Regions from separate parts of the Alteromonas sp. 38 genome, predicted to be linked through region 2. Evidence: predicted binding sites of a transcription regulator. Region 2 holds the regulator's gene; each other region holds the start of a gene.
The links. The regulator FliA, encoded in region 2, starts transcription of late flagellar genes. The targets are predictions, from matches to a motif close to CTAAAGNTNNNNNNNNNNNNGCCGATA.
Positions count from the first base shown of each region.

Region 1: the regulator FliA is predicted to act here: its motif matches at 8,328-8,354, upstream of FLAVO9R_RS02830 (DUF3530 family protein).
Region 3: the regulator FliA is predicted to act here: its motif matches at 2,875-2,901, upstream of FLAVO9R_RS03385 (HAMP domain-containing methyl-accepting chemotaxis protein).

Region 1 is NZ_LR733300.1:651,702-662,741, reverse strand. It holds gene FLAVO9R_RS02860 (multiheme c-type cytochrome) at 1-718, opposite strand, end outside; gene FLAVO9R_RS02855 (family 16 glycosylhydrolase) at 809-1,447, opposite strand; gene FLAVO9R_RS02850 (TonB-dependent receptor domain-containing protein) at 1,507-2,769, shown strand; gene FLAVO9R_RS02845 (PhoH family protein) at 2,843-4,240, opposite strand; gene rapA (RNA polymerase-associated protein RapA) at 4,624-7,452, shown strand; gene FLAVO9R_RS02835 (pseudouridine synthase) at 7,452-8,240, shown strand; gene FLAVO9R_RS02830 (DUF3530 family protein) at 8,368-9,234, shown strand; gene FLAVO9R_RS02825 (hypothetical protein) at 9,371-9,694, shown strand; gene FLAVO9R_RS02820 (AmpG family muropeptide MFS transporter) at 9,813-11,040, shown strand, end outside.
Region 2 is NZ_LR733300.1:1,192,937-1,203,976, reverse strand. It holds gene FLAVO9R_RS05150 (homocysteine S-methyltransferase family protein) at 1-149, opposite strand, end outside; gene metA (homoserine O-acetyltransferase MetA) at 153-1,091, opposite strand; gene FLAVO9R_RS05140 (DUF2802 domain-containing protein) at 1,192-1,632, opposite strand; gene FLAVO9R_RS05135 (chemotaxis protein CheW) at 1,722-2,213, opposite strand; gene FLAVO9R_RS05130 (chemotaxis protein CheW) at 2,188-3,039, opposite strand; gene FLAVO9R_RS05125 (ParA family protein) at 3,046-3,810, opposite strand; gene FLAVO9R_RS05120 (protein-glutamate methylesterase/protein-glutamine glutaminase) at 3,882-5,012, opposite strand; gene FLAVO9R_RS05115 (chemotaxis protein CheA) at 5,043-7,262, opposite strand; gene FLAVO9R_RS05110 (protein phosphatase CheZ) at 7,275-8,039, opposite strand; gene cheY (chemotaxis response regulator CheY) at 8,074-8,457, opposite strand; gene FLAVO9R_RS05100 (RNA polymerase sigma factor FliA) at 8,494-9,225, opposite strand; gene FLAVO9R_RS05095 (MinD/ParA family protein) at 9,222-10,088, opposite strand; gene flhF (flagellar biosynthesis protein FlhF) at 10,085-11,040, opposite strand, start outside.
Region 3 is NZ_LR733300.1:793,827-804,866, reverse strand. It holds gene pdxA (4-hydroxythreonine-4-phosphate dehydrogenase PdxA) at 1-785, shown strand, start outside; gene rsmA (16S rRNA (adenine(1518)-N(6)/adenine(1519)-N(6))-dimethyltransferase RsmA) at 782-1,609, shown strand; gene apaG (Co2+/Mg2+ efflux protein ApaG) at 1,619-1,993, shown strand; gene FLAVO9R_RS03390 (symmetrical bis(5'-nucleosyl)-tetraphosphatase) at 2,006-2,821, shown strand; gene FLAVO9R_RS03385 (HAMP domain-containing methyl-accepting chemotaxis protein) at 3,048-5,072, shown strand; gene lysC (lysine-sensitive aspartokinase 3) at 5,172-6,536, opposite strand; gene FLAVO9R_RS03375 (DUF192 domain-containing protein) at 6,609-7,058, opposite strand; gene acnB (bifunctional aconitate hydratase 2/2-methylisocitrate dehydratase) at 7,129-9,741, opposite strand; gene FLAVO9R_RS03365 (DNA ligase) at 10,051-10,971, opposite strand.

The DNA.
Region 1 (11,040 bases), 540 kb from region 2:
CGTCTAGGAGCCACTGGCCTATGGCTTTTTGCTCGTCAGAAGAAAGAGCTAATTTGCCGTGCGACGACTGCCCTGTTAACTGCGACGCTGAAGAGGCGGTGTCGGCGTGATGAGTCATTTCGCCGTGGCAAGACTGACAGCCTACGTTAATATTGTCCCAGGTAGTGTCGAACTGCTTCGTTTCAACAGAATAATTACGGGTTAAGCCGTCTGAATGACAATCTGCGCACATACCGTTCCAGTTTTGCAACGGTTGACGCCAATGCAAGCGGTCAGCAGGTTGAATATCTTCCTGAGAATACATAGGGTACCACCGTTGCCCCCCTTCTTCTTTAGACCGAGAATCCCACGCGAACGGGAACACTTGGAGCTTTCCCGCACTACCTTCAATCAAATATTGTTGTAGCGGATAGTGCCCAAAAGTGTACTTCACTTGGTAATCAGTAGTACTGTCGGCCTCTGTGAAGTTAATCCAAAAATCTTGCCCTTTCTGATAAAACCGAGCCTGTTGGGTATAGTGCGCGACTGCTGTACCCGAAAAATCACCCAGCACCGTGTTTGCCGCTGCCACATCCATCGCTTTTGCATGATCAGATTGCTGCCAGTTAGAGACCGCTTGTTGGTGACAACTAACACAGTTCGTATTTGCCTTTACTGTAAAGGAAAAAAACAAAAGTAGACTCGCCATAAATAGGCAGGTAAAGGTTAAATACTTCATTAATGCTCAACGGTCATTATAGTGATAATAAATTCAAATAGCGCAGCGTCCTAAGCATACGATGGTGTAAAGAGGAATGCTCGCCCTCATTTACTCTGATACCAATTTCCACGTTCTTACCCAGTCAACTTTCATGGTATTACGGCTATCGTCCAGTAATTCTTCTTTTTCTGGTAACCCACAAACCCACGGGCTATCTTGAGTCCAAAGATCCCAAATTAGCTCTTGCTCAAGGGTAAACGGTTGACGAGAAACGACGCTACCGGCGGGTTCACCATTAAGATAAAACTGTACAGTGTGGGCATCTTTCCACCATGCCCCGAATACATGATAGTCTTCGTTCCATGCAACGTCTTTGCGGGTATTCCCTTTAGATAGTTTTTTAGTGCTCCAAGGGCCTTTGTTGCGTTCTGTGTTGCCCTCTTTAACGATAAAATACTGGGAATTCATTTGCCATGGATATTCAGTATTTTCACCACACGCAGGTTTAGAGTTTATTTCAATAATATCAATTTCATCTCGATCATTTGAATCGCCATTATTTAACCAGAAGGTGTTGTAAGCGGGTAGATGTGCTACTTTCAAGCGTGTTTCTGTGTACATGGGAAAGCTAATTCTTGCTTTAGAATGCACCCGAGAAGTTTTAAACCAATTATCGTCAGAAGACGCATCCAAAGTCGCTTTTATCCAAAGATACCCGTCCTTCACCCCCGAATTTGTATCAACCATATTTACCGGGGTGTCAGAGTAATATTTACAGCGCCAACTTCGCCTTAGGCAATGGGGCTATGGATATTAGTGAGCTTGAATACGGATTCATTGATGGCGGAGTAGGATTTGAATATTTACCTGTTTTTAGTGCGAACGAGTTTCTTGATTTAGTTCGCGAACAATCCCTATACAACGAAGCCAATGTGACAAAAGATGGGATAACTGAAGAAACAACTTCGGCATACCTTTCTTTTGATTTTGTTACAGATTTCAACAATATGCCTATTAATGCCAATTTTGGCGTAAGGTACGAAGAGACTGACGTTGAATCCTACTCTATCCAACGCCCTGTGATAGGCTTCAATTGGATAACACCGATACAGCTTGATAAACTCTTCGCCGAGGAAGAAGTCACTGAAATACTCGAAGGCGATTATGAACAGTTTTTACCTAATTTAGACATAAGCTTGGAAATTACTGATGACTTGGTAACAAGGTTTTCTTACAGTAAAACAATAGCTAGAAGTAGCATTGGCGCTATGTTCCCCGCTACCAGCTTAAATCTACATCGCGCCGGCGGCCCTTTTAGAGCTTCTCAAGGTAACCCTAATTTACTTCCGTTTGAATCTCAGAACATCGATTTATCGCTAGAGTATTACTATGACGATGGTAGCTATATTTCCTTAGGCCACTTCCGAAAGCAAGTTGATAACTTTATTTCAACAGGTCAAATAGAGAGCGAGTTAATAGGTCCTAATGGCCCACTAACAGACCCCAGCATTAACCCTAGAGGAAATTGTCCAGACGGCTCGGTAACAAATCCAGTCGCTGACTGCCTATCGCAACCAGGCGACCCTATCATCGAATGGGAAATTACCACACCGCAAAACCTAGACGCCACCCGCGTGTACGGCTGGGAATTCAACGTTCAACATCTGTTTGGCGAAACTGGGTTTGGCACTATTGTCAATTACACCATGGTGAACAGTGCTGATGAATACGATGTGTACTCGCTAGAAAATGATTTTGCATTAACAGGTTTAAGCGACTCGGCCAACCTAGTCGTTTTTTATGAAAAAGATGAGTATCAAGTTAGGGCAGCATATAACTGGCGCGATGAGTTTTTACTTTCAGGCGGTTTAGAGCCTACCTTTACCGAGTCGCACAGCCAACTTGATATCTCTGCTAGCTATGAAATAAATGATCATATTTCTGTATTCCTCGACGGTATCAACATTACGGATGAAAGCACCCGACGCCATGGTCGTTTCAGCAATCAACTTATTGATTATGAAACATACGGGCCGCGCTACAATGTCGGCTTCAGAGGGAAGTTTTAAAACGGTACCCATAACGTTAAAAGCTGGTTTGCCTTGGGGGAATTTCCCTCCAAGGCACACCATTAGTAACACATTATAAATTCTCTTCCGCAAAGCTGGCTAAGCGGCTTCGTACTACACCATCTAAGTTTAAGGTTGCACTGCCCGAGAAGTCTTTAAACTTCTCTACTAAGTAGGTTAGTCCTGAAGTCACAGCGCTTAAGTAATTACTGTCTATTTGGGCCAAGTTTCCGCCCACAATAATCTTAGTACCTTCACCGCATCGGGTGATGATGGTTTTAAGCTGTGATGCCGTTAAATTCTGCGATTCATCTAAAATAACAATAGAGTTTTGAATGCTTCGCCCCCGCATAAAGTTAACCGACTTATACTGAATGTTGGCTTTTTCCATGATGTAGTTCATAGAGCCTTTCACGTTTTCATCGTGTTTATGCAGCACTTCTAACGAATCAGTAATGGCTGCTAACCATGGCAACATTTTCTCTTCTTCGGTTCCCGGTAAGAAACCAATCGACTCCGCTATTTCTGGGGTGCTACGTGTTACGATTATCTTATCGTACATGTTGCGCTCTACCACCATTTCAAGGGCGGCGGCTAGGGCCAATAGGGTTTTACCGCTACCGGCAGGGCCGGTAAGGATCACTAAGTCGATGTGTGGGTCAAGTAACGCATGAAGCGCCATGGCTTGGCCAATATTCTTTGGCGTGATTCCCCACGCATGACGGCCCATTAAGCGCTCATAGCCTAAATCAAGCACCTCAAGAGAGTCGCCGTTAATAGCTTCAACCAGTCCAGCAAAGTCGTTGCTTTCATCGAGTAAAAACTCGTTTATATAAGCTTCTGGCAGCATCGCTTTGGGAATGGTATGAATGGTATCGCGACCTTCGGTGCGACTGTCTACGCTTTTCACCTTGTCCCAGAAGTTCCCCTCAAAGCGATGGAACCCCCGAGAGAGATATTTAATATCACTAATAAGTTGGTCGGTGCGATAATCTTCAACATGCGCAAGACCTGCGCCTTTCGCTTTAAGACGCATGTTGAGGTCTTTAGTGACTAACACCACTTGTTGCGGTGCATTCGCTTTTTGTAAATGCAAGGCCACATTAATGATGCGGTTGTCGTTCTCATTACTGGTGAACACTTGCTGGGATTGGGCCATGCTCAAATCAGTATAAATTGACAAAGATCCCGTCGGCGCTGTTTCGCCTGCGCCCATTCCAACCATAGACACACCGGCCACCATATTTTCAGGTGACGCATCGTGCAGTAAGTCTTCCATTGCACGAATAGATACTCGCGCATCTCGGGCAACGTCTTTCTTGCTGTCTTTGATGTAATCTAGCTCTTCAAGCACGGTCATTGGTACAACAACATCGTGTTCTTTAAAGGAGAGAAATGCGTGAGGTTCGTGCAGCAGAATATTGGTATCGAGGACGTATATTTTTGTATCAGTGGAATTTTTTCTTGGCATCCTTTACTCCGGTAAATAAGGCCAGGCACACACAACAAATTAGCGTGCTAGGAACAGTTCCGCTGAAGGAGAAGAAGTTGTCGCTCGAACAGGACTTCCACTCCTTGTCGCGTCGACCGAAAAGTGGCAGCAACCTAAACACCGCCACTTCACACGCTTGCCCAACAAACAATCACAAGCGCTAAATCCACCATAATCCAGATTTTCATTATTAGCACTGTTTTTCTGCGAAATAATTTTTGTTCTTCGTTCATTACCCTCAAATAGCCGTCCTCCAACCACATTTCACTCACCAAGATTAAAACGCACAAATGGGCTAGTATTAATGACTTATTAATACACAATGCGTACAATACCGCCCCCGCAAAAAAGGTTGGTGATTTATGAGTTCAGGAAATCCGTTTTCCATTGGTCAGCGTTGGTTAAGTAATACTGAAACCGAATTAGGTTTAGGCGCTGTTATTAGTGTTGATTTTCGCTCAGTTGAGTTATTTTTCCCTGCCACGGGAGAAGCGCGAATGTATACAAAGCAAGACGCACCACTGACCCGTTTGGTATTCGATATTGGCGAAACCGTGAAAAGCCAAGACGGCTGGCAAATGACCATCTCTGAAATTGAAGAAAGTCAGGGCGTTTGCATTTATTTCGGCATTCGCGAAGACACCAAAGCACAAGTTCGTCTTTCTGAAACCTTACTTGATCACCACATTCGATTAAACCAACCTGAAAGGCGATTATTCAGTGAACAACTCGACCACCCTAAGTGGTTCGACTTGCGCCTAAACGCACTAAATCATCAATATGACTATTTACGCTCTAGCACACTTGGTTTAGCCGGCGCACGTATTTCCCTTATTCCCCACCAGCTACACATTGCCTCTGAAGTGGGTAGCCGTCATGCTCCGCGTGTTTTACTTGCCGATGAAGTTGGCTTAGGTAAAACCATTGAAGCTGCGCTTATTATCCATCAGCAGCTTCGTACCGGTCGTGCGCAGCGAGTGCTAATTTTAGTGCCAGATTCATTGGTGCATCAGTGGCTGGTTGAAATGCTACGCAGAATTAACCTGCCTTTCGCAATTTTTGATGAAAGCCGGTGCGAAGCCTTAGATGATGACGGTGAAACTAACCCCTTTGATAACGACCAGTTAGTGCTATGTAGCATCGATTTTTTGAGTCAGAGCGAAAAGCGTCAACAACAGATTCAAGCGGCATCGTGGGATTTAATGGTGGTTGATGAAGCCCATCACCTTGCGTGGTCTGCCGATGCGCCCTCTGCTGAGTACACTTGCGTAGAAGCGTTAGCCAATGAAACGCCAGGGGTATTGCTGCTTACTGCAACCCCAGACCAACTCGGCCATGAAAGCCACTTTGCTCGTTTGCGTTTACTCGACCCAGCTCGTTTTCATAGCTACGAAGCCTTTTTAAATGAAGAGTCGCGTTACAGTCAGCTTGCAGACGCCGTAGCCCCTTTACTTTCAGACACCACGCCGGACGAAAAACAACGCACCAAGCTAACCGACTTCGCCCCGGATGTGATGGAAAATGCCGGTGATTTAGCACAACCTGAAGCACGCAGAGAGCTGGTTCATCAGCTTATCGATTGCCACGGTACGGGCAGAATGCTGTTTAGAAACCGCAGAGCCAATATTGAAGGCTTCCCTGACCGCGTATTACTTGGCTACCAACTTGAACTACCCGAGGTATATGAAAGTGCGGTAACCGGCGGTGATTTAACCCATGCGTTATACCCTGAACGTATGCCAAGCGTGGTAAATAGCTGGATGGATGAAGATCCTCGCGTAGGCTGGTTGCTCGATTTCATGCAATCGGTTAAACCAGAAAAAATCTTACTTATTTGTGCCAGTGCGCGCACCGCACAAGAACTCGGTGAAGTCATTCGCACCCAAACCGGTGTACGTCATAGCGTATTCCACGAAGGCATGACCATTGTTGAGCGCGACAAAGCCGCTCACTATTTTTCTGATGAAGAAGACGGCGCGCAAATCTTATTGTGTAGTGAAATTGGCAGTGAAGGTCGTAACTTCCAGTTTGCCCATCACTTGGTGTTGTTCGATTTACCCGTTACACCAGATTTACTGGAGCAACGAATTGGTCGCTTAGATCGTATTGGTCAAACTCAAACCGTTGAAATTCATGTGCCTTATTTAAAAAACACGGCTCAGCATGTGTTGGTGGATTGGTATCATGAAGGGCTGAATGCGTTTGAGAAAACCTGCCCGACAGGCTCAGGCGTGTTTGACGACGTAAAAACCTTGTTGATTGGCGCGTGTTTGCACCCACACGACCTTCATACTCGCGACGAACTGATTAACTTAAGTACCACATTAAATAGCCAGCTAGTGGCACAGCTAGAAGCCGGTCGTGACCGTTTGTTAGAGCTTAATGCGTCTGGTGAAGGCCGTGTTGAACAGTTACTTGAAGACATCATATTGCTTGATAACTCGCAAGATTTATCCCGCTTTATGGGCCGACTGTTTGATGCTATTGGTGTTCAGCAAGAAGAAAAAGGCAGCGATTGCTTTATTCTAATGCCAACCGAATCTATGGTTAGCCAATTACCAGGGCTCGACCCTGAAGGCATGACGGTAACCTATAAACGCCGCGTGGCGACCACCTTAGAAAATGTACAGTTTTTAAGTTGGGATCATCCTCTTGTACATACCGCTATCGATTTAGTGCTTAGTGATGTGCACGGTAAGAGCAGCATTGGCTTTATTGCCGACCCTGACCTTCCCAAAGGCGCTTACTGGTTAGAGGCCCTATTTGTATTAGATGCTAACGCTCCTAAAGCACTTCAGCTTGGCCGTTTCTTACCGCAAACGCCACTGCGTATTTGTTTAGATGCGCAAGGCAATCAAGTAGATTTAACCTTTGATGTAAAACGTAAGGTAAACCGAAAAATTTCGCATCAGCTTATAAAAGCACTGCATCAACCGCTTACCTTAGCCATTGAGAACAGTAGAAAGCTGGCGCATCAACAAGCGAATCAAAAGCTACACGATGCACTGCAAAACATGCACAAAACCCTAAACAGTGAAATTCAGCGTTTAGTCGATTTGCAAAAGCGTAACCCATCAGTGCGTGACAGTGAAATTGAGTTTATTGAAAACCAAATGAATGCGTTAGACAAAGTAATACAAGGCGCTGACGTACAGTTTGATGCATTACGTTTAGTGGTGAACAACCCTTAATGGCTAATCCTGCATTTGTTTACAACCCGCCGCAACAGCCTTATTTAACTATTCTCTACCAAGATGATGACATCTTGGTAGCGAATAAGCCCAGTGGCTTGTTAAGCGTGCCAGGTAAAGCAGAAGAACATAGAGACTCGCTCATAAGCAGAGTAAATACCGTGTTCCCTACGGCCACTGTGGTGCATAGGCTTGATATGGCAACATCGGGCATTATGGTGATGGCGCTAAACAAAGAAAGCCATCGGCGTATTTCAAAGCAATTTGAATTACGCCAAACCAAGAAGCGCTATTTCGCTCGTGTTTTTGGCAAGGTTAAAAGCAACCAAGGGGAAGTGAACTTACCCCTTATTTGTGATTGGCCTAATCGCCCAAAGCAAATGGTGGATTATGAGCGAGGGAAAAAAGCCCTGACCCATTATGAAGTGGTTGATGTAACACCTAACGAATCACACGAAACGGTTAATTCAAAAATGGGGGAAAGCCCTGTTACTAGCCAGGCTCTTAGCCCCATAGAGGACGAGAAAAGCGAGACCCTCATTGCCTTATACCCCGTTACAGGGCGCTCTCACCAACTTCGAGTCCATATGCTTGAGTTAGGCCATCCTATCTTAGGTGATAGGCTTTATGCTCATGAAGAAGCACTAGGTATGGCTGAACGATTACAACTGCATGCAGAAAGCTTGAGCTTTGCGCATCCTGTATCTGAAAACTGGCTAACGTTTCAAACGCCTATTCCATTTACTGCTTATGCGCACTACTCCCCCGCCCCTCTGTCTATTGTTTGAAGCTTTGGGCCGCTTGGTACCAACCTGTTTCACCCGCATTCATAAATGCGGTCAATTAATAGGCGCTAAAAATACTCTTGGTTCGAACTGAAGTTTTCACAGGTTTAGCCGATAATATGACTGTTGAATGCTTTATTGGTACGCCATGTTACGTTTATCTCGTTTTCTCCTGGTGGGTTGCAGCTTATTTTCTTTTTTGCTGTGTTCTGTGCCTTATGCAAAAGGGCAAAGCTTGTATGAGGATATTACCCACGCTTTTTTACCCGATGACATTACCTATGTAATGGCTGGGGAAATCCGCGTGCCTATTTTTGAGAGCCCCTCAGCATTACCTATTTCACGCGGCGCCGCCATTATTTTAGCTGATGCCTCGCCTAGCGGTCTTTCCATAGGGGATGCACGTCACTTAGCCAGTTTACTTAATGCCAAAGGGTGGCATGCGGTGGTTAGCCCAGTTTCCTTCACATTAGAAGCAGACCCTGACCTTCCCGTCGATGAAGCCATTCACCCGAAATCTGACAGTCGACTTCAGCGACAGAGTTACGTGTCGTCCAGCCAACACTTGACTATATTAATCAATGCACTTAATACTCACCTTGAAAGTCATCAAGGCTTTAGAATGAACATTGCCTACGGTATGCAAGCAGCACAGTTGCTGGATTTAGGATCTAAAGGCATGATTCCATCACCAGACTCCTTGGTCGCCATCGCCCCCTTTTGGCCCAACGCCGATATAAACCGCGGTGTACCTGAATTTATTGCCGGAACAGAATTTCCAGTGCTGGACCTATCAATTAACGACACCAACACATGGGCGTCGCAAACAGAAGCGAAACGAAAGCAACTTGCCACCACCTCCCTCAAACTTCACTACAGACAACAGTCATTCCACACGCAAAATTCAACCTTTGGTCTAATAGACAATGAGAATAGTGCTAAAATTCAGTTGATTGCTGGCAGTATTCTTGGATGGACTCAACATTTAGGCTGGTAATTAGAATCTAAACCAACTAGTCTAATTTATATCTTAAAACAGTATCCTACCTCTTTTGCCTTGGGCTTCACGAGGTATCACTGGGTGTTCTGAACTATAATTCATTTTAATCTTTATTAACGGCGGCTGTGTGTCTATGACTGTTCAAACATTCGTAAACAAAAAGGCCAAGCAGCTGTGTTTTTATCTGAGGTCATTTTGGCAAGGAGAGCTTCCGGTCGAGGAAATCGAACTATTCTTTTGGGATAGTATGGAAGAGTGGGGCCAGATAGAGTACACATTTACCCAACCTTACACGTATAAGGAAAGGGTTTTTTGGCATTTGCTCCATCAAGTCCACTTTTGGCAAGAAGATAAGTTACGTTCAGATAAATATCTCGTCGATGAGTTAATGAACTGTATATTGTTCTTAGAAGGTAAAGGGCACTGCCCCATCGACTGTGTAGGTATCCGCCCCTAGCGGCGTTCTTTATTCGTTAATTTATCAGTGATTCAACCCTTTATTGCTCGTTTTCATTGAAACTCAAGCGTGATCATGGCTCAATACGAATGGATCACGCTTTGGCCATGGAACGCATTTGTTAGACTCTCTGAAAACTTATTACGACCGACGTTACCTCAGTATTTTTCTATTTGGCATTACCAGTGGTTTTCCATGGATTATGATTGGCTCAGTGCTATCGGCCTGGCTAAAAGATGAAGGCCTATCTCGGTCAGCCATTGGCTTGTTTGGTGCTATCTTTGCGGTCTATTCATTCAATTTTCTTTGGTCTCCTTTAATTGACCGCGTAAAACCTCGAATTCTTGGTCAGCGTCGAGGCTGGATTTTCATCATGCAAGGCGGCATAGCCCTGTGTTGTGCGTTAATGACACAATTATCAGCCAATAGTCACTTGTTTTATTTGGCAGTGGTGGGTTTACTCATCGCCATTTTTTCTTCTACTCAAGATATTGCGATAGATGGCTATCGAATTGATGTTATTGAAGAAAATGACAATGATGGTTTATCTGCTGCATCTTCCGTTGCCACCGCAGGATGGTGGACGGGCTATGGTGGACTTGGCGCCATTCCGTTTTTTATTGCGGACAATAGCAGCTGGTACTGGCCTGACATTTACGGTTTACTCGCCCTTTTCATGCTTGTGCTTATGGTTACCACGGTGTTTGCCAAAGAGCCAGACATAGATCGGGACCTATTGCGTAGCAAAGCGGTAGGGAGCCCAGCACAAAGCAATACAGGCGCAACGTCTTCTAAAATAGCGCTTTGGTTTAAAGAAACCTTAGTGGCCCCTTTTTCCGAGTTTTTCACACGCAATGGCGTAAAACTCGCTTTGTCGTTTTTACTGTTTATAATCTTGTTTAAAATTGGGGAAGCCTTCTTAGGAAGAATGAGTATCGTTTTTTACAAAGAAATTGGTTTTTCCAATAGCGATATCGGCACTTACTCAAAGCTGCTCAACTGGTGGGTAACCATTATCTTTTCTCTGATAGGTGGGTTGGTCAATATTCGCTATGGTATTTACAAAGGCCTAATGACTGCCGGCATAGCGATGGCGGCTTCTAACCTTATGTTCTCACTTATTGCCACTACAGGGCCTGACGTTACGCTTCTGGCCGCTGCGGTCATTATCGACGGTTTTACGGCTGCTTGGAGCACCGTGGCCATGGTCGCTTTTATTTCCCTTTTGTGTAATCGCGCCTTCAGTGCCACGCAATATGCCCTTATGGCATCGTTGAGCGTAGCGGGAAGAACCTTGGTGGCCTCTAGTAGTGGATTTGTAGTTGATTTCCTTGATGGTAACTGGA
Region 2 (11,040 bases):
CAATCGGCAAACTGGGTGCCGCGATAGTCTTCCTCTTCCAGCTTATGCTGCTGGATCATGGTACCCATCGCACCATCTAATACAAGAATACGTTGTTGAGCAGCGCTTAGCAGTGTTGCTTGCGCGCTAGAATCTGGATGTTGACTCACGCGTCACCTCTTTGGCTGTGATTTTTCAGCTAACTGATTTAAGTCATACGGCGTTGTTTGGTAAACATAGTAGTTTAACCAGTTTGTGAAGAACAGACTCCCGTGGGAGCGCCACCTGACGATGGGTGGCTTGGTCGGATCGTTATCCGAAAAATAATTTTTTGGTATGGCGGGTGACTGCCCAGCTTTAACATCCCTGAAATATTCATCTCCAAGGGTATCAGCATCATATTCTGGATGGCCCGTAACAAACACCATGCGCTTATCTTCTGAAGCAACAATATAAGCGCCTACTTCTTCAGACTCTGCCACCACATGTAACCCATCTACACTATTATAATTCGTGGTATCAATATGACCATACCGGGAATGAGGCGCATAGAATACCGGGTCGAAGCCACGCAATAATTCATTATGAGGGTCATTTACTTTATGCTCAAACACGCCAGAAAACTTTTCTTTGCGCAGCGTGCGGGTAAAGTTATAGAAGTGGTACATGGCAGCATGTGCAGCCCAACATAAATATAGCGTTGAGTTAACGTGACGCTGTGCCCATTCTAAAATGGTGGTCATGGTATCCCAGTACTTTACGTCTTCGTATTTTAGCAAAGCTAGAGGTGCGCCAGTCACGATAAGTCCATCGTATTTTTTGTCTGCCACTTGCGAAAAGTCGTGGTAGAAAGCATCCATGTGAGACTGAGGTGTATTTTTGGGCGCCTGATTATCGATACGAATAAAGTCCACATCAATTTGAAGTGGCGTGTTAGAAAGTAATCTCAACAGCTGTACTTCAGTCTCAATTTTATTAGGCATCAAATTTAAGATACCCACTTTAAGAGGACGTATATCCTGATTCGCCGCCCTATTGCTCTCCATGGTGAATATATTTTCGCCCAATAACACATTCTGCGCAGGCAGTTGTTCTGGTATACGAATTGGCATAGAAGGCTCCAGTCATAAATTACTATGACTGTATTGTGGCAATTACCACACAGATGTCAACATCTTTACGTCTAGACGTCTAAACGTGCGTTTGAGTGTATTATTGGGAAGGGGATTGTTTGTGTACCATAAACAACATTTCTGCTTCGGCACGGGGAATATCACAGGCTTCCATCACTTCTTCGATACTTGCGCCTTGCTTTACTAACTCGGCCGCTCGCTGATAGAGCCTCAAAGAGGGGTCTTGGAGTTTTAGTTCGCGGATCTGATTTTCGAAATCATCTTGCTTAGCTTGAAGGGCTTGCAGATGGCGAGTAACCACTAAGCTTCTGGTTTGCGCTTCGTTTTGTTGATGACCAAAATTTCGAATCTGGGTATCCATATCGTCGGTACGACGAGTTACAAGGTCTTGAAGTTCAACTATCGCCGCATGGTTTTTTCGCTCTTTTAACGTCAACCATATCGCAAAAATACCAAGCACTATTACAAGTGCAAGCAATAGTAGTTCGTTGACTGTTGGAGCAATAAACTGCAGATCCATATGCGAAGATGCCTTAATTCGTACCTATATAAACCGGAAATAAAAAAGGCAGATAACCCAGTTACCTGCCCTTTAGACGTGTAGGCTGACTAAATTGAACTTAGTTCATCCCACTCTTCGTCACTTAAGAGTTTGTTTAAATCAACTAGGATGAGAAGCTCACCGTCTCGGTTGCTTACCCCTTGGATAAACTTAGCACTTTCTTCAGTACCCACGTTTGGCGCACTATCAATTTCAGACGAGCGAAGGTAAACCACTTCAGCCACGCTATCAACAAGTATACCCACGACTTGTTCATCAGATTCGATGATAACAATACGGGTATTATCTGTTATTTCTGTTGGTGGTAACCCAAAACGTGCACGTGTATCAATGACCGTAACAACATTACCACGTAGGTTAATAATACCTAGTACGTAGTCAGGTGCGCCGGGTACAGGTGCAATTTCAGTGTAACGTAATACTTCTTGCACTTGCATTACGTTAATACCGTATGTTTCTTCACCTAAGCGGTATGTCACCCATTGAAGGACTTCATCATTACTATCGGTGGTATTACTGTTCGTTCTTTCGTCGCTCATGAACCTGGCTCCCAATACTCGGCGTCTGGTCGTTACTGCCTAAGCCTTTGTTAAGCATAGATATTAATTCGTTAACGTCAATTAACGCGCACATTTTCTCTTTAACCATCCCTGCTAACCAGGGACGCTTACCGGTAGACTCACGCCATTTGACGTCAGCTTTTGCCAAGGTGACCGTGTTGACCAGTTTCTCGCTGGCCAATCCCCACGAACTATCCCCTAACATAATAAGATATCGGTAGTTCAATGACTCTGCGAGACGCTCATCATACTTTTCTGGCATGACCCACCTTGCAGAATCTACAACGCTAAGCTTTTCTTCGCGATGTATCATCACCCCCATAAACCAATCTGGTTTCCCAAATAAAGGGCCTATCTTTTCAATTTGATGTATACCACCTAGGGTGGTTAATGGCACCGCTAACGTTAGCCCTGCCACTTCAAAAAATAATGCCTGAAAATTATTTTCAAGGCTGTCGACCAACAATTCTTTTTCTTCTGATTGCCCCTCTTCTGAGGAGGCATTGACTGACTCTGCAGTCTCATTATCTATTTCATTGTAGTCGCTTTTTTCGTATTGCGTAGTTTCTTCGACATCTTTGCCTGTGCTAGATGACACTGCTTCTATGATGGCTTCTTCAACCACTATTTGTTCAGTGGTAGGTGCTTCATCAATCGTTGCCTCTTCGGCTAACGTTTGCACTGCCTGCTCAAGCAATTTTGCCGTTCGCGCAGTAACGTCTGCCGGATCATCTGGCTCTTTTAATAGGCTATCGAGATAAGCCTCTACAACGTCTTCCCGTGCAAAAGGTCCTTGATTGCTCATCTAACTTTACTTCTCCAAAACCTCAAGTAACTTGCTGTAAGCCGTTACCCCTCGGGTTTTCGGGTATGCTGCGGAAATTGGCAACTGTACTAAACTCGCATCTCTAAAATGCGTATCTACGGGAATTACACCTTGCCAAACCCGCTCTCCATAATCGCTCATTAAACGCTTTCTTGATTCAAGTGCTGCGTTAGTGCGTTTGTCGAACATAGTAGGAATAATTACAGTGTCAAAAGACTTTTGCAGAGAGCGCCCCATTATTTCCATGGTGCGTATCATTCTATCTAAGCCTTTCAGCGCCAAATACTCTGTTTGTGTCGGCACTATCACTTTGTTACATGCTGCCAATGCGTTGACCATAAGTACACCAAGTACTGGCGGGCAATCAATAATGACGACATCAAATTCATTCTCTACTTTGGCCAGCGCTTTTTTCAGCACTAAGCCCATTCCTTGCTCGCTTCCCATTGTTCTGTCTAATGTGGCTAATGCCATGGTAGCGGGCAAAACGTACAAATTATCTAGCTTAGTTGGACACAAACAGTCCATGACCATATCGGCAGTGATGTCAGAAGACTTAATAAAAATGTCGTAGACAGATTGACTCAGCAACTCTGCATCTATGCCGAAATAATAACTCAATGAGGCGTGGGGATCGGTATCAACCATCAATACTCGCTTCCCGCGCTGAGCTAACAAACCACCTAAGGTTACTGTCGTTGTTGTTTTACCAACTCCGCCTTTCTGGTTTGCAACTGTCCACACCTTCATCGTTTTAATTCCCAGCTTATATTTACTTGGGTTGTTGTTCATTCAAAGACAGCACTAACGCTGCATTTGAGCTATCTCATTTCGGTTAGAATACAGCTGCTCATGTCATCTATATCTATACTATTAACCGATATGTTTGCAGCAGCTACCGCTTGAGGCATGCCATAAACAACACATGAATCCTGATCTTGAGCCCAAATGGTAGCGCCGTTATCTTTCATCGAACGGCAGCCTTCTCGTCCATCAGCGCCCATGCCAGTTAAAATAATACCCAATAAATCGCCACCATAAGCTTTGGCTAGCGAACCGAAGGTTAAATCAACACTCGGCTTATAATTGATTTTATCAGACGGGTTAGCGTCGGTAATTACTACTTTCTTATGAGAGCCGGAACCCTCTATCAACATTTGTTTGCCACCGGGGGCTAAATAAGCACACCCTGGTTTTAATATGTCGCCATGTTCAGCTTCTTTAACCCTAATGTCGCAATGAGAATTAAGCCGCTGTGCAAATGCGTTAGTAAAGGTACCGGGCATATGTTGTACCAGTACAATTGGATAAGGAAAGTCTGATGGCAGTGATACCAATATCTTCTGCAATGCCACTGGACCACCCGTAGATGCACCAATTGCTAAACACTTATACCTTTTACCAGAAGCCTTAATCGAGGAAACTGTGGGCTGCCTCGTGGCATCTTTCCTTCCGCTAAGTAGACTAGAACTTTTGAAAAACGCTTGTTTTGGCGCGTTATCAGGGAACTTTCTACTTTCAATACGCTTTAATACAGGGCGTTTTATGCCGACACCACGCCGTGCAATCAATCTCACTTTTGTACAGAGCAGTCGTGCTGCATCTTTACGGTCTTGGGCGATATCTTCGAATTTCTTTGGCAGAAAATCTAATGCACCGGCTTCTAACGCATCTAGCGTTGCTTGCGCACCATGGTGCGTAAGAGACGAAAACATCAAAATAGGCACCGGCCGTTTTTCCATAATGGCTTTTACCGCCGAAATACCATCCATTATCGGCATTTCCACATCCATTGTAACTACATCAGGTAGCAGTGTATCTATTTTGTCTAGAGCATCTTGCCCGTTACGAGCTTCACCAATAACTTCAAGTTCTCTATCATCGTCGAGAATTTCACGAACTCGACGACGATAAAAAGTAGAATCGTCCACGACCAGGACTTTAAAGACCATGGATGTTAATTTCCTATCTGTTACGCCGTATTACTTTAAAGGCTTTCGAGCATAACGCTTCAGTAAGCTAGGGACATCTAAGATGAGTGCAATTCCACCGTCAGATGTAATAGTTGCTCCCGCCATACCAGGCGTTCCCTGTAATAAGGCATCTAATGGTTTTATAACCACTTCTTCTTGGCCTATTAGCGCATCAACAACAAATCCAACTTGCTGGGTGCCTATTTGAACCACGACGACGTGACCTTTTTCTTTGCTTATATTTTTAGGTCCGCGGATCAACCATTCTCCGAGGAAGAACAGTGGTATCGCTTTAGAACGAACTATCATGGTTAATTGGCCATCAACCGTATTGGTTTTCTTGATGTCCATATTGATAATTTCGTTGACCGCTCCTAACGGTAACGCAAATGTTTGTTTGCCAACCACAATCATTAGGGTAGGTAATATCGCAAGCGTTAGTGGAACTTTAATATCGAGTCGAGTACCTTTTCCAAGCTGGGAATCAATATTAATAGTACCGTTAAGCTGGTTAATTTTTGTTTTAACCACATCCATGCCTACACCACGACCCGAGATATCACTTATCTCAGTTTTGGTTGAGAACCCTGGTGCAAAAATAAGGTTGAACGCTTCAACATCAGACATACGCGCAGCCGCATCGGCGTCTAAAACACCTCGGCTTATAGCAATCTCTTTTAGTTTTTCTGCATCCATTCCCTTACCGTCATCTTCGATGGTAAGTAGGATATGGTCACCCTCTTGAGAAGCCGATAGTCTCACGGTTCCCATTCGAGTTTTACCTGTAGCCACACGATCATCTGGCATTTCAATACCGTGATCTACCGAATTTCTCACTAAGTGAACCAGTGGGTCGGCAAGTGCTTCTACCAGATTTTTATCTAAATCTGTCTCTTCACCTTCTAATTCTAAGGTGATTTCTTTTTTCAAAGTACGTGCTAAGTCTCGAACAACGCGAGGGAAGCGGCCAAACACTTTCTTAATTGGCTGCATACGGGTTTTCATAACCGCACCCTGCAAATCGCCCGTTACCACATCTAGGTTAGCAATTGCCTTCGACATACTTTCGTCGGCATTGGTTATTCCTAAACTCAGCAAACGATTTCGTACTAATACTAACTCGCCAACCATATTCATAATTTGGTCTAGGCGTTTGGTATCAACACGCACTGTGGTTTCTGCTTGAGGAGGAGCAGGCGTTGCTTTTTTATCGTCTTTTTTAGCAGCGGGTTTAGCCGGCTCTGCCGTCTTCTTAGCTGCTGGACTAGGTGCGGGTGCTTTCCCGGCAGGCGTTGATTTAGCAGGCGTACTAGCGGCAGATTGTTCTGCTTTAGCCTTCTGAATCGCTTCCGTCGCTTTTTTATCTACAGGCGGTGTATTTGCTTCAGGCTCAGTCCCTTGAGCCGTAGGCCCTTGCCCTGAGCCATGTAATTGGTCAAGTAGTGCTTCAAACTCATCATCGGTAATTTCTTCACCACTAGGTGCTGCCGCTTTCGGTGCAGCCGCAGGCGCTGGTTCTTCTTCTTTGAATTTACCTTTGCCGTGGAGTTCGTCTAACAGTGCTTCAAATTCATCGTCGGTAATATCATCACCTGAACCACCGGCTGCCGGTGCAGCCGCTTTTGGTTCTGCCTTAGGCGCAGGTTTGCCCGGCGCACTCGAACCATGAAGTTCATCAAGCAAGGCTTCAAATTCATCTTCAGAAATTTCGTCAATGCCGCCATCGCCACTATCAGCAGGCCCTTCAGATACGGGCGCTTCTTCCAACGCGAACTCTTCCTCGGCAACAGGAGTTTCACCCGCGTCACTGCTGTCACCAAAGATATTTTCGTCTGGGGTTTCTGGGGTGCTTAACTTATGTAGCAAATCAACAAGTTTTGCGTCTGCAGGCACTAGGGGTTCTTGCGCTTTAACACGCTCAAACATCTCTACGACTACATCGGTGGCCTGAAGAATGGTGTCCATTAATTCAGGCGTAAGAGTACGTTGTCCGTTTCGCATTACATCGAAAACGTTTTCTGCACCGTGGCAAATTTCAACTAATTCGGTAAGCGACAAAAAGCCGGCGCCACCTTTTACGGTATGGTAACCACGAAAGATAGCATTAAGTAAATCTGCATCTTCAGGATTATTTTCCAGATCAACGAGCTGTTCTTGTAATTGTTCAAGGATCTCCCCAGCTTCAACTAGAAAGTCCTGTAATATATCCTCGTCAACATCAAACGCCATGCGCCCGCTCCCCTAAAAACCTAAGCTAGACAAAAGATCATCTACGTCATCTTGGCCAGATACAACATCATCGCGTTGGTCTGCATCAATAATTGGACCTTCGGCTTCGACACTATCGATCTTGTTAACTTTTTCGACTTTCGCTTCAGATGGCTTGCCTAGTTCCGCCTGTTCGGGTTCACCGAACATCGTAAGCATATTAACTAAGCTATCTTCCACTTCTTTTACGAGTTCAATCACTCTGCGAATAACTTGACCGGTAAGATCTTGGTAACCTTGTGCCATTAACACTTCGGTAAGCAATGATGTAAGCTTAGCCGATTGTTTCGATCCGTCTTCTAGCAATTCGTCTAAATCTGCACATAAAACTTTGAATTCACCCAACTCAAGTTGACGATTCATCAGTTTTTTCCACTCCGGCATGATTTTCTCGATGCGGGTAGAGAGCACTTCAGCAATTGGCATACTCTCTTCAACTGCATCCATGGTGGTATTGGCAGCTTTTTCCGTTTCTTCGATAACGTACATGAGTCGCGTTTGCGCATCAGGAATGTCATCAACGGTTAAATTTTTAATACGTTCATCGATTTGGAAGTTATTTAACGAGTCATGAAGTTGACGCGTTAATTTACCAACTTCAGCAAAGAGCTCAATGGACTCTTTCATCGAAACAGCTTCTAAGACAGCGTTCGCTGATGCGTTATCGCCCTCTTCAAGATACGCTACCAATTTTTTGGCTTCTTCGAGCGTTATAGAGACACTTTCATTTGTCGACATCCAGTAAACCTCATTTCTCTGGTGAGCGTCTGGATCAACCTAAACGTTCGAAGATTTTATCTAATTTTTCTTTCAACGTAGCGGCAGTGAAAGGTTTAACAACATAACCATTCACACCAGCTTGCGCTGCGGCAACGATTTGTTCTTTCTTCGCTTCTGCTGTCACCATAAGAACCGGTAGGTGTTTCAACTTATCATCTGCACGTATAGCGCGTAATAAATCGATACCTTGCATACCTGGCATATTCCAATCTGTTACAACAAAGTCAAAATCACCTTGTTGTAGCATAGGTAGCGCGGTGTTACCGTCGTCCGCTTCCTGGATATTGGCAAAACCCAAATCTTTTAGCAGGTTCTTTATGATACGTCTCATGGTAGAAAAATCGTCAACCACGAGAATTTTCATACTTTTATCCAAAATAGCCTCCAATGAGGGGTTAATTGTTATTAATTTCTATTCTTCGTCAACTTGCCACGATTTCATTCGTGATTTGAGTTTTAACATGGCCTGACTATGAATTTGGCTCACTCGCGATTCACTAACATCAAGAACTTCGCCAATTTCTCTAAGGTTCAGTTCTTCATCATAGTATAAAGAAAGTACAATCGCTTCCCGTTCGGGTAATGTAGTAATAGCATGTGCTAGCGCTTTTTGGAAAGCCCCTTGCATCAAATCTTCTAACGGCGCGTCGCTACCTCGGTTTTTTTCTGTAGAAATAACATCTTCAGAAACCCCTAAATCTTCGATCCCCACCAATTTACCGGCATTCACTTCGTTAAGCATTTGATGATAATCTTGCATGCTTACATTCATTTTAGCTGCAATATCAACATCTCGCGCGTCACGACCAGTTTCACCTTCAACTTGAGAGATTGCTTCGGTAATGGCTCGTCCGTTTTTGTGCACGGAACGAGGTGTCCAATCACCTTTTCTGATTTCATCAAGCATCGCGCCACGAATACGTATACCCGCAAAGGTTTCGAAGCTTGCGCCTTTGGAACCGTCAAAATTTCGTGCAGCTTCTAGCAGTCCAATCATACCGGATTGGATTAAATCGTCGACAAGTACACTGGCTGGCAGTCTCGCCATTAAGTGGTGTGCTATTCGCTTCACCAGCGAAGCGTGACGCTCAACTAACTGTGACTTGTCCGTTTGCTGTTGATAAGCGGCTGCTTTGCTATTCAACGCTGACTTCCTACTGCTTTATCTGCTATTAGTTGTTCAATAAAAAACTCTAAGTGACCTCCTGGTTGCGCAGGAATAGGCCAAGATGCTGCTTTGGCTGCTAGCTGGCTAATCGCCACTGCCGCAGGAGAACTTGGATAAGCATCTACAATTGACGTTTGCTTACGTACCGCTCGTCGTATGTTCTCGTCAAAAGGAACCGTTGCCACCAATTCTAGCGCAACATCCAAAAATCGCCCTGTTACTTTCGATAGTTTGCTGAAGAGTTCCTGCCCTTCTCTAACATCGCGGACCATATTGGCGACCACTTTGAAGCGAAAGACACCGTGCTCTCTGTTAAGAATTTTAATTAACGCATAGGCATCGGTGAGTGAAGTAGGCTCATCGCACACTACCACCATAATATCTTGAGAGGCTTTGGAGAAACTTAGCACCATATCGGAGATACCTGCTGCGGTATCGACGATAAGCACATCAATGGGCGAACGCAATTCGCTGAAAGCTCTAATAAGCCCTGCATGCTGCGTTGGTGATAGCTCTGCCATTGATTGAGAACCTGATGTGGCTGGTGCTATTTTTATACCGTGAGGGCCCGTAACGAGAACATCGTCCAAGGTACACTCACCAGATAATACGTGGGAGAGGTTTTTCTCTACTCGCAATCCTAGCATTACATCCACATTGGCCAGACCTAAGTCTGCATCCAATACCATTACCCGCTTTCCCTGCTTTGCCATAGCAATAGCCGTGTTTAGCGTAATATTTGTTTTACCAACGCCACCTTTACCTCCGGTGACGGCGATAACTTTGATTAATCGTGATTGCTTCATTTTTCGTAAGCTACTCGCTTGATCATCAATCATACTGCTCGTGCTGTTTTAACCACATTGTTACTAGTAGTATGATTCAAACCGTACTTTTTATAAAGCTTTGCAGCAGCAGATACTAAAGATTTTGCTTCTGCAATCTTAATGTCTTCAGGAACTTTCTGTCCATCTGTTACATAACTGACAGGTAACTGGTACTCCACCGCTGCGCTAAGCACTTCGCCTAGAGAGTAGCACTCATCAAGCTTTGTAAAGATACAACCGCTAAGTTCCACCCCTTCGTACGCATCTATAATACGTTGTAACGCAGCATATTGGGTATTCGCTTGCGCTACTAGGTATTTTTTCACTGGCTGCATTTGACCGTTATCAAATTGATTTATCTGTTTAATTAATCGACTATCTCGCTGACTAAAGCCTGCCGTATCAATTAACACTAGTCTCTTATGGCGTAATTGAAACAATAAATCTGATAATTCTTCACTACTTTGTGCTTTACGCACTGTGCAGCCAATAATTTTTCCATATGTGGCTAATTGCTCAAACGCTGCAATACGATAGGTATCTATCGTAATCATGGCAACGGAGTCAGCACCATATTTCTGTGCATAGCGAGCAGCTAATTTAGCGACTGTGGTGGTTTTACCTGTTCCGGTAGGACCCACTAACGCAACTGCGCCCTTTTGCGTAAGTATATCGTTACCTGTCACATTAATGCGATTAGCCAATAGGTTTAAAAGATAAACCCAAGCGTCACGCTCGTTGTAATGCGACGGCGTGTAACTAATTAGTTGCTCTGCCAGTGATTGACTCAGTCCCATATCGGTTAGACGCTGAATCAAATAGTGATGTACAGGTTGCTGACGACGACTTTTTGCTTCCATCAAATCGGCCACTTGGTATTGAAGTACATTTCGTAGTGACGCCAACTCTTCTTTAATCTGAGACAATTCGTCAGACTGAGGAGCTCTGCTTTTATCAATACTTT
Region 3 (11,040 bases), 400 kb from region 2:
CCGCGGGTTCGCTGTTTATTAAGCAAATAGATAAAGCCGCCGATGTGGTTGCCGGAACCCTAGATAGCGAGAACGGTTTATACGTAGTAGAAACCCTTCGACAAGCATGCCAAGCAAACATGGAAGGTGACTTTCATGCGGTAGTCACCGGGCCGGTGCACAAGGGCATTATCAATAAAGCTGGCGTATCTTTTAGTGGCCATACCGAGTTTTTTGCTTATCAGTCCAATACGATTGATGTTGTCATGTTGTTGGCAACAGAAGGCTTAAATGTCGCACTAGCAACTACTCATATTCCTTTAGAATATGTGTCTCGCGCCATTACTAAAGAACGCCTTCACAAAGTGCTCCATATTATTAACACCGACTTTAAACTAAAATTTGGTGTTCGCAATCCGCATATTTACGTGTGTGGGCTTAACCCCCATGCAGGTGAAGATGGACATATTGGCACAGAAGAAATTCAAACCATTATTCCGGCGCTAAACGAGTTACGTGAAGAAGGGCTAAATATTACCGGGCCACTTCCTGCCGATACTATATTTCAGCCTAAATATCTGGAAGATGCAGACGTTGTGCTAGCGATGTACCACGACCAAGGCCTTCCCGTGCTAAAATATAAAGGGTTTGGTGCTTCGGTTAACATTACCCTTGGCCTCCCATTTATAAGAACATCCGTCGATCACGGTACTGCACTCGATTTAGCAGGCCATGGTAATGCCGATCCTGGCAGTTTCAGAAAAGCATTGGAAAAAGCCATTGAGCTTGCACATCATCAACAATGAGTAAAACACATTTAGGCCACACGGCCAGAAAACGCTTCGGACAAAACTTCCTACACGACGATTATGTGATTGGACAAATCGTGTCGGCCATTAATCCGCAACACGAACAAAACTTGGTTGAAATAGGCCCCGGATTAGGCGCGCTCACCGATCCAGTTTGCGATGAAGTTGAAGCACTTACCGTTATCGAGCTTGACCGAGATTTGGCTAAGCGTTTACGAGAACATCCGTTTAACGGCGATAAGCTAACTGTTATTGAACAAGACGCGATGACCATGGATTTCACTGAGCTGGCTAAAACTATGCACGTGAAAGATAAAGGGTTGCGCGTTTTTGGTAACTTACCGTATAACATTTCAACACCGCTTATGTTTCACCTGTTCTCTCACGCAGCGTGCGTAAATGACATGCACTTCATGCTACAAAAAGAAGTGGTGAACCGTTTAGCCGCAGGGCATGGCTCTAAAAGCTATGGTCGATTATCGGTAATGGCGCAATATTATTGTAAAGTTATGCCGGTACTCAATGTACCACCAGGTGCCTTTAAGCCCCCCCCAAAAGTTGATTCTGCGGTAGTACGTCTAATCCCACATAAAACACCGCCAGTGGATGTGGTATCAGTGGCTACCCTTGAGCGAGTATGCGCACAGGCGTTCAATCAACGTCGCAAAACAATACGAAATTCGCTGAAAGAAAGTCTTACTGAAGCACAAATCAGCGCGCTGGGTATAAACCCAACCGTAAGGGCTGAAGTACTATCCTTGCAGGATTTCGCCACATTAGCGAATGCAGTATCAGCGTTAGAAGAAGCACAAGAAAATTAAAGTTAGCTTATGAATGAGTCTGAAATTAAGGTGCGGGTGAAAACCCGTCACCTGCCCGAGCACCTCCCCTCTGATTCGCCACAATTTGCGTTCGCTTATCACGTGACCATTGTGAATGACAGCCAAGAAACGGTTCAACTTATTAATCGTTACTGGCAAATTACCGATGCTAACGGTAAAACATCAGAGGTGAGCGGCTCAGGTGTTGTTGGAAAACAGCCTATATTAAAACCAGGCGAAGATTTTGACTATACCAGTGGGGCTGTACTTGATACCCCTGTAGGTAATATGCAAGGCTATTACGAAATGGAGCGTGAAAACGGGGAACGTTTTCGAGTTCCGATTGAAGTATTCCGTTTAGCGGTTCCCAACATTCTTCACTGATTTTTGAGATTTATGACTTATCGCAACACCTTCGTCGTGGGTGATATTCAAGGCTGTTATCGCGGGCTACAGCAACTGCTGGAGAAAGCCGAATTCTCTGCGGATAAAGATAAACTCTTCGCCGTTGGCGACCTAGTTGCCAGAGGCGAAGACTCGTTAAGCACCTTAAGGTTTCTAAAAAGCTTAGGTAGCAGTTTCGAGACAGTGCTAGGAAATCACGACCTTCACTTGCTGGCGGTAGCGAACAACATTCGCAAACCTAAGAAAGCTGATAACCTTGAGCCTTTACTTAATGCTCCCGACTTAAAAGCACTACTCGATTGGCTTCGTCAATTTCCCTTAGCTAAAAAAATTAATGCTAACCATACCATCGTACATGCCGGTCTCTACCCACATTGGAGTACTGACACCCTCGTCAGCTTAAGCGATGAAGTTAGCAAACAGTTACAAGCGAAGCACTATACTGACTTTTTAAAAAACATGTACGGCAACACACCGGTCACGTGGTCTGATAAACTTGAAGGTGTACCACGAACCCGCTTTATTGTGAACGCATGCACTAGAATGCGCTTTCTAAACGCAGATACTAGTTTAGAGTTTGAGACCAAAACCCACCCTGCTCAAGCTTCGAAATCGGTTACGCCTTGGTTCAAGATAGACAATGCTCACCTCCAGGCGCAAGAACAGGTTCTTTTCGGTCATTGGGCTGCACTAAACAGCGAGACGCAAGATAATCGTTTTGTCGCGCTAGATACCGGGTATGTTTGGGGTCAAGAAATGACCATGCTGGATATCAATACAGGTAAACTCATCAGAGTACATGCGTAATTTGCTTAATTGATGCAGCAGACTACTAAATCGCATATTCTTGTGCTTTACTTGTTAACTTAATGGCTTACCTGCCGATACTTTGGTTATATACGTTAGTCTATAATCCCATTACCGTTCATGTTATACATTTTAATACCTTCCTCTAGGGCATTGGGGTGTATTTTGGACGTAGTGCGGGGTAGTATCGTCACGCAAAAAAATAAAAAATAGTCTAGGAGTTTCAATGAAGATTACAGTAGCCACTCGCGTAATCGGCGGTTTTGTAGCAATTACTTGTCTACTGATTGTCATTAGCGTTGTTTCGTTGTTCAACCTCAATTCCATCGGTTCAGCAACCGAAGAGGTAAATGACATAGCGCTTCCTACAGTAGCGGGTAGTAACGCCCTAAAAGCGAACTTCCTAAACATGGGTAGATTGACGTTCGAAGCCTATATTGAAGAAGATTTATCGGGTCTTCAAGAAAAGCGCACAGCATTCAATAAAAGCCGAGATATGTTCGAAGCTGAATATAAAAAGCTTGCCAGTGCAGTTGCCGACGAACCTGAACTTCAACGTAAATTGAATAGCATTCGTGCCTCCTATGACAATTACATAAAGAATGTTGAAGCGGTTTATCTGAATCACCAAAAATTTATGGACATTCGCAACACCATTGACGATCGACTAGGTGACGCTGAAGATAACGCTGACGATGCATCTACTTACTTACTAGACTTCTCTGACCTAGATACAGTGCAAAGCGATCCTAACCTTAGACGCGCAGCCGACATTGGTAGTCAACTAGAAACCTCACTACTCTCTCTACTTACCGTTTCATATGAATACGTAAAGACCGAAACTATCGTACGCTCACAAACCCTAGGTAACGAAGTTGACTTGGTGGTAGACAAGGTTGCTACTTTGCTTAGTGATATGGGCCAAGCAGCTGGACAGCGAGATCAATCTGGTACCCTTAGCGATATTAATGAATTGGTAAACGATGCCCTAAACGCTATTAAAGCCAGTGACGGCGTTATGGCGCTGCATGTAGAAAGACTAGAGCGCAGAAATGATTCTGAAAGTGCGCTGAATGCGTCAGATAAAAATATTGCGAACGGTATTGTGGAACTTGAGCAGCTTCTCGCCCTTGCAGATGCCAAAGCAAAAGACATCGAAAACCAAGTTAACAGCGCTATCACTACAGGTAATATTATTATTAGTGCAGTGGTTATTCTCTCTATCGCGATAGCTATCATTATTGGTTACATAACAGTACGCGCGATTACTCGCCCGCTTTACCGCGTGAACGAATTACTTACCGTGGCATCATCTGGAGACTTAACACATCGCCTAGACGATTCTGCTCAAGATGAGTTTGGCTTATTAGCTAAAAACTGTAATAACCTAATTGGCAACCTCAAAGAGCTGATTTCAGGAATTAATACCCGTGCAGAGCAACTTGCCGCGGCATCAGAACAAACCTCAGCCGTTACCGCGCAAACCACGCATTCAATTCAAGATCAAAAGTCACAAATTGGTCAAGTGGCAACGGCCACTACAGAAATGCATTCTACCTCGCAATTGGTAGTGCAAAACGCTGAAGATACACTGAGTCAAATTCGCCATGCTGACGCAGAAGCTGAAAATGTACGTCAAATCTCGCTTGAGAATAAACGTATTATCGAAATTCTTGCAAAAGACGTACAAGACGCAGCAGATGTTATTAACAAACTTCATCAAGACAGCGCCAGCATCGGTGGCATTCTTGATGTTATCCGCGGCGTGGCCGACCAAACTAACCTTCTAGCCTTGAATGCGGCCATTGAAGCTGCACGTGCGGGTGAGCAAGGTAGAGGCTTTGCGGTAGTTGCTGATGAAGTACGTACGCTAGCGAGCCGTACGCAACAGTCTACGCAAGAAATTAACGCTATGATTGAGGTGCTTCAAGCGGGTGCTGAACGCGCGGTATCGGTAATGAATCAAGGTAAAGAGCAGACCGTAGCGTGTGTCGAGCAAACGGAAAAAGCGACTCAGGCGCTTGATATTATTTCTGAAGCTGTACATAAAGCCCACGACGTAAGTTCTCAAATTGAACAATCAGCACGTGAGCAAAATACCGTGTCTCAAGAAATTAGCGAGAAGCTTGAAACTATCGTTAATATTGCTGAAGAAACTACGTCGGGTGCTCAGCAAACCTCTGACTCTAGCCACGAAGTGGCAAGGCTTGCTGAAGAACTACAGCAATCTATCCGTCAGTTTAAGGTATAACACCACATTGGGTATTTAGTGTCATTGAATACTCTACGTTAAATGAAAAAGGGAAGGTTAACACCTTCCCTTTTTTGTATATGAAAAACACATAACACGCTACTCAAAGAGCGCTTTATGTAAATCCTTCACTATTTTATCGCTGTCTGTTTCATTCACTAGGAATGAAAGGTTGTGCGGGTTAGCACCGAAACAAATCATGCGTAAGTTAAAGTCAGATACCGCAGCAAAAATCTTGCTAGACACCCCAATTGCGGTTTGCATGTGGTTACCCACCACCGTGACTAAGTCGTAACCGTTCTCTACTTTCACATCACAGATAGTTTCAAGTTCTGCAATGGTTTCTTTATTTAAGCGCTGTGCCACTGAATTGGCAGGATTGTCTAAGGTAAACGACACCGAGATTTCTGATGTAGTCACCAAGTCCACACTTAGCTTGTGCTTAGCAATAATGGCAAAAACCTGCTGTAGGAAGCCCTGTGCGTACATCATCTTAGGTGTTTTCACTGTTACCATAACTTGGTCTTTACGGCGAGTAATGGCACGATAAGGTGGCTCTTCCACGCAATCTCGAACAATCCAAGTACCGCCTTTTTCTGGCTCTTTACTTGAACCTACAAACACTTTAATGTTTTTACGAAGGGCTGGTTCCATGGTGGCAGGATGCAGTACCTTAGCACCAAAGGTCGCCATCTCAGCCGCTTCCTCAAAACTAAGCTCTGGCAATGGGCGAGCCGCAGCAGTAATACGTGGGTCGGTGGTATAAACCCCTATCACATCGGTCCATATTTCACAGGCATCGGCATCTAAGGCTTCAGCAATAAGCGCAGCCGTAAAGTCAGAACCGCCACGCCCCAATGTAGTAGTGCGACCTTCATCATCGGCGCCCACAAACCCTTGTGTAACCACAATGGCATTTTCAATTTCAGGGGCCAGCAATTGCTTTGCCAAAGCTTCAATAGTGTCTATCTGTGGCACTGCTTCACCAAATTCACTGTCGGTGCGCAAGACTTTGCGTACATCGAAGTTCATGGTAGTCACATTTTGTTCGCCTACTTTTTGTTCGGCTAAGACTGCACTGAACATCAATGACGACATGCGCTCACCCATAGAAAGCAACTGATCTTTCAAATCGTTTCTATGTAAAATCTCTTCGTGGAATGCTAGCGATTTCATTTCATCTAGCAAATCATTTAGCTTGCTTTCAACCGAGCTCTTATCTGCAAGCTTGTTGAGAATGGCAAGTTCAATATCAACAATAGATTGGCAAGTAGATTCTATTTGCTCTTGGGTAAGTGGGCTGTGCGCTAAATTCACCAGGTGGTTTGTCACCCCTGCTGATGCACTAACAACCACGATACGGGTCGCACTGTTTGAGGCAACAATTCGCGCACAGTTTTGCATCACTTCATAGTTCGCAACACTGGTTCCGCCGAACTTGGCGATGGTTAAAGCATTTGCCACGATTTTACTCCGAATTTCTTTTACCGAGCATACTGCTCGATACCGACCGGCGAATTAATTATTCGCACCGGTTTAACGATTAATTTCTATCTGGTCACCCACACTTATATTGTGTGAAGCGAACCACCCTTGGTTCATTTCTAGCGCGTAGAGTACCTCTTTAGTTGCCTGCACTGACGTTAGGTCGTGAGGCTCTAGAGGTTTTATATCTGTAATTACGCCATTTCTGTCGATATAGGCGACATCTAAAGCAACATTGGTATTCTTCATCCACATGCTGGCGTATCGCGGCGATGCAAATTTAAAGAACATTCCACAGTCATCACACAGTGATTCTCTGAACATTAACCCTTGAGCACGTTGTTCAAAAGAATGCGCGTATTCCATTTGGTAAAGTTTTCCATCAATCGTTAAAGTAACTTGATCAAACTTTACGCTAGGTTCCATTTGCGCGCTGGCATTTAAAGCGCCATACCCTAGAAGCACAAAAAGCGCGATTGCGATGACAGTAGTTTTAGCCATTAGACATTCCTTTTACCCATAAAAAAAGCCGGACACTTACGGCGCCCGGCTTTGTAGTTTATACACTAAATCAGGCAACATTCAACGTTGGAATGATATTGGCCTTTGCCTCTTCCTCTGCCTTCTTGAAACTTGGCATTTTATCGAAGTTTAAGTAACGGAATACTTCAGACGACATGGAGTTAATTTTGCTCGCATATTCCATGTATTCTTCTGCCGTGGGAATACGGCCAACGATAGCACCTACCGCCGCTAATTCAGCCGACGTAAGGTACACATTCGCCCCGTCACCTAAACGGTTAGGAAAGTTACGAGTAGATGTAGACAGTACTGTGGTGCCCGCATCTACACGGGCTTGGTTACCCATACACAATGAACACCCGGGCATTTCTGTACGCACGCCCACTCGCCCATAAATGTTGTAGTAGCCTTCTTCCATCAACTGAGCCTTGTCCATTTTCGTGGGTGGCGACATCCACAAACGGGTAGGTAGGGTTTTATTGAACTGCTCAAGTAACTTACCGGCCGCTCTAAAGTGACCAATGTTTGTCATACATGAACCAATAAAGACCTCATCTACGTTCTCACCAGCTACTTCTGATAAGGTTTTCGCATCATCAGGATCGTTAGGGCAACAAACGATAGGCTCCTTAATATCGCTAAGGTCTATCTCGATAGTTTCTTTGTACTCAGCATCTGCATCGGCGCGCATAAGTTCAGGGTTGGCCAACCACTCTTCCATCTTCTGAGCACGGCGTTCAAGCGTACGTGGGTCACCGTAACCTTCGTTAATCATCCAACGAAGCATAGTGATGTTTGAGTTCAGGTATTCAGCAATAGACTCTTCTGAAAGGTTAATACTGCAGCCCGCCGCAGAACGCTCTGCCGATGCATCAGATAATTCAAATGCTTGCTCTACCGTTAGGTGTTCCAGCCCTTCAATTTCAAGTACGCGACCAGAGAACGCATTAATTTTGCCTTTCTTCTCTACGGTAAGTAAGCCTTGCTTAATACCGTATAACGGAATGGCGTGTACTAAATCACGCAGGGTAATGCCCGGCTGCATTTCGCCTTTAAAACGAACCAGAATGGATTCAGGCATATCAAGGGGCATCACACCAGTTGCTGCAGCAAAAGCCACTAAGCCAGACCCTGCTGGGAATGAAATGCCCAATGGGAAACGGGTGTGTGAATCGCCACCGGTACCTACTGTGTCTGGCAACAACATGCGGTTTAACCAGCTGTGAATAATGCCGTCGCCGGGGCGAAGGGATACTCCGCCTCGGTTCATCATGAAGTCTGGCAAGGTATGCTGAGTTTCAATATCAACAGGCTTAGGGTATGCCGCGGTATGACAAAACGACTGCATGGTTAAGTCGGCAGTGAAACCAAGACAGGCTAAGTCTTTTAGCTCATCTCGCGTCATAGGGCCTGTAGTATCTTGCGAACCAACAGTGGTCATCTTAGGTTCGCAATAGGTGCCGGGGCGAATGCCTTCTACGCCACATGCTTTACCTACCATCTTCTGGGCAAGAGTGTAGCCCTTACCGGTATCGGCTGGTTGTTCTGGCGTGCGGAACAAATCTGTTGCGCCTAAACCTAATGTTTCTCGTGCTTTTTCAGTGAGCGCGCGGCCAATAATAAGGTTGATTCGACCACCAGCGCGTACTTCATCTAAAATGACTTTAGATTTGTATTCGTACTCAGCTAACACTTCACCTGTTTCATGGTTGGTAATTTTGCCTTCAAACGGGTAGATGTCGATAACATCGCCCATATTCATTTTTTCTACATCAGCTTCAAAAACCAAGGCCCCAGCGTCTTCCATAGTATTGAAGAAAATGGGTGCTACTTTGCTGCCAATACATACACCGCCGCCGCGCTTATTTGGCACGCCAGGTAAATCTTCACCAAAGAACCACAGCACTGAGTTGGTGGCCGATTTACGTGAAGAGCCGGTTCCTACCACATCTCCTACAAAGGCAACGGGATAACCTTGGTTTTTTACATCTTCGATTTGCTTCATTGGACCTTTAACACCATGCTCTTCTGGCTCTAAGCCATTACGGGTCATCTTATAAGCGGCTAAGGCGTGAAGAGGAATGTCTGGGCGCGACCACGCATCTGGGGCGGGAGACAAGTCGTCGGTATTGGTTTCACCGGTTACTTTAAATACAGAGTAAGTGATTTTATCGTCCATTAATTTACGCGAGGTAAACCACTCACCTTCTGCCCACGACTTAATAATGTCAGTGGCAAATTCATTTCCGGCTTTGTGTTTTTCTTCAACATCATGGTAGGCGTCAAACATAAGCAACGTGTGCTTAAGTTCTTTAGCCGCTAGTGGCGCTAGGCCCTCATCGTCGAGAAGCTCAACTAATGTCACGATGTTGTAGCCACCATGCATGTTGCCTAGAAGCTCAATGGCCTTTTCTTTTGAAATTAACGAGCAGCTGTCCTCGCCTTTAACGATAGCACTTAGGAAACCGGCTTTAACGTAAGCGGCCTCATCTACGCCTGGTGGAACACGTTCAGACAACAATTCTAATAGGTTGTCTGCTTCGCCTTCTGGTGGATTTTTAATTAACTCAACCAAGCCTGCTACCTGTTCAGCATTTAGCGGCTTAGGAGGGATCCCTTCAACAGCACGTTCTTCTACGTGTTTGCGATAGTCTTGTAACACGATGTCTTCCTCTTGGTTTAGCTTGCGCAATGGGAATAACGGTCTTGTACGGTCTTGACGCAAGGTGTGATTAAAAATACTTCATAAGTATAACGATTAACCTGCCTAAATTAAATTTTTGAGGCTTTTTATTCGTTTATAGTCGCCATTCAGCGCACTTAATATTGAACGATTAAAACTATTAAAAAACCATAAATAAAACCCTAAAACTAATCAAACTTGTTGAATGTCATTATTCCCATCATTAACGGTATGGCGGCAATATTCGTTAAAAGCAACCTAGGTTTAAAACCACAGAGGCATATTATCTTATAAATCGGGAAGGTCTTTGTCTGGGCGTACATGCCTAAAGCTTGCAAATCGGGGGATCCCCTTCTTTGTTACGCCAAAGTATTTGTAGGTGATCCAACTGTTCTTTGGTGGCGGATATCGGCGCTGTTTCATACTAAACCCCGTGCCGATTTTAAATTGTACACCCTCGGGCGTTTCTACAATAAGCGAGCCCATCATGCCGGCGAACTTCCCCTTCCCTTTTACATAGCCAATCACTTTGGCTTCAGCATCGTTAAACCGTTTCGCTTTTAATAACTGATTACTACGCCCGTCCTGATAAAAGGCCGCTTTATGATGTAGCATTAGGCCTTCACCGCCCTTTGCGGTTACCTCATCTATTTTCGCTTCAAGAAGCCGCTGATTGCTCAGTGTAAACTGCGGGATCATAGTTAAACTATTGCTATTTGCTTGCTTTACCAGTGCCTCCATCGTAGACAAGCGTGTGGCAAACGGGACATGACTGACGGGCATATCAAACAGCATCATCTTCACCGTCCTCCAGCGTTCATCAGGCGTATGACTAAGTACAATAGAAGCGATAGCTTCAAAACTGCTTCGCTGAGTCCATAACTCTCCATCAAGGGCTACATCAGGCCAGTTCTTGGTAAACCACTCAGGTGCGTGAATTTTATTACCGTTTCGGGTAAGAAGCTGCGTGCCCGTCCACCGGGCACGCACCCCATCTAACTTTTCGCTAACGAAATACTCAGCAATATTGATGTAGTCATTTGCCTTGTAGGTCGTTGCCGTTTGAATAGGCGTTACACCCTGCTCGGGCACGCGTTTAATGAGATTAGGCATTGCGTGAGTGACAGGGGTGGCAACGGGAGTGGCAAATGAAACTGGAGGCAAGCTTATCGCGAGTAGCGCCAGTGAGATAACATGTTTAATATTCATTTTGGCATTCTTGTTAAAAAACAAAAAAGCTTACGCTTATCACTCCCTGAGTAAACTGGGCTTAGGGCG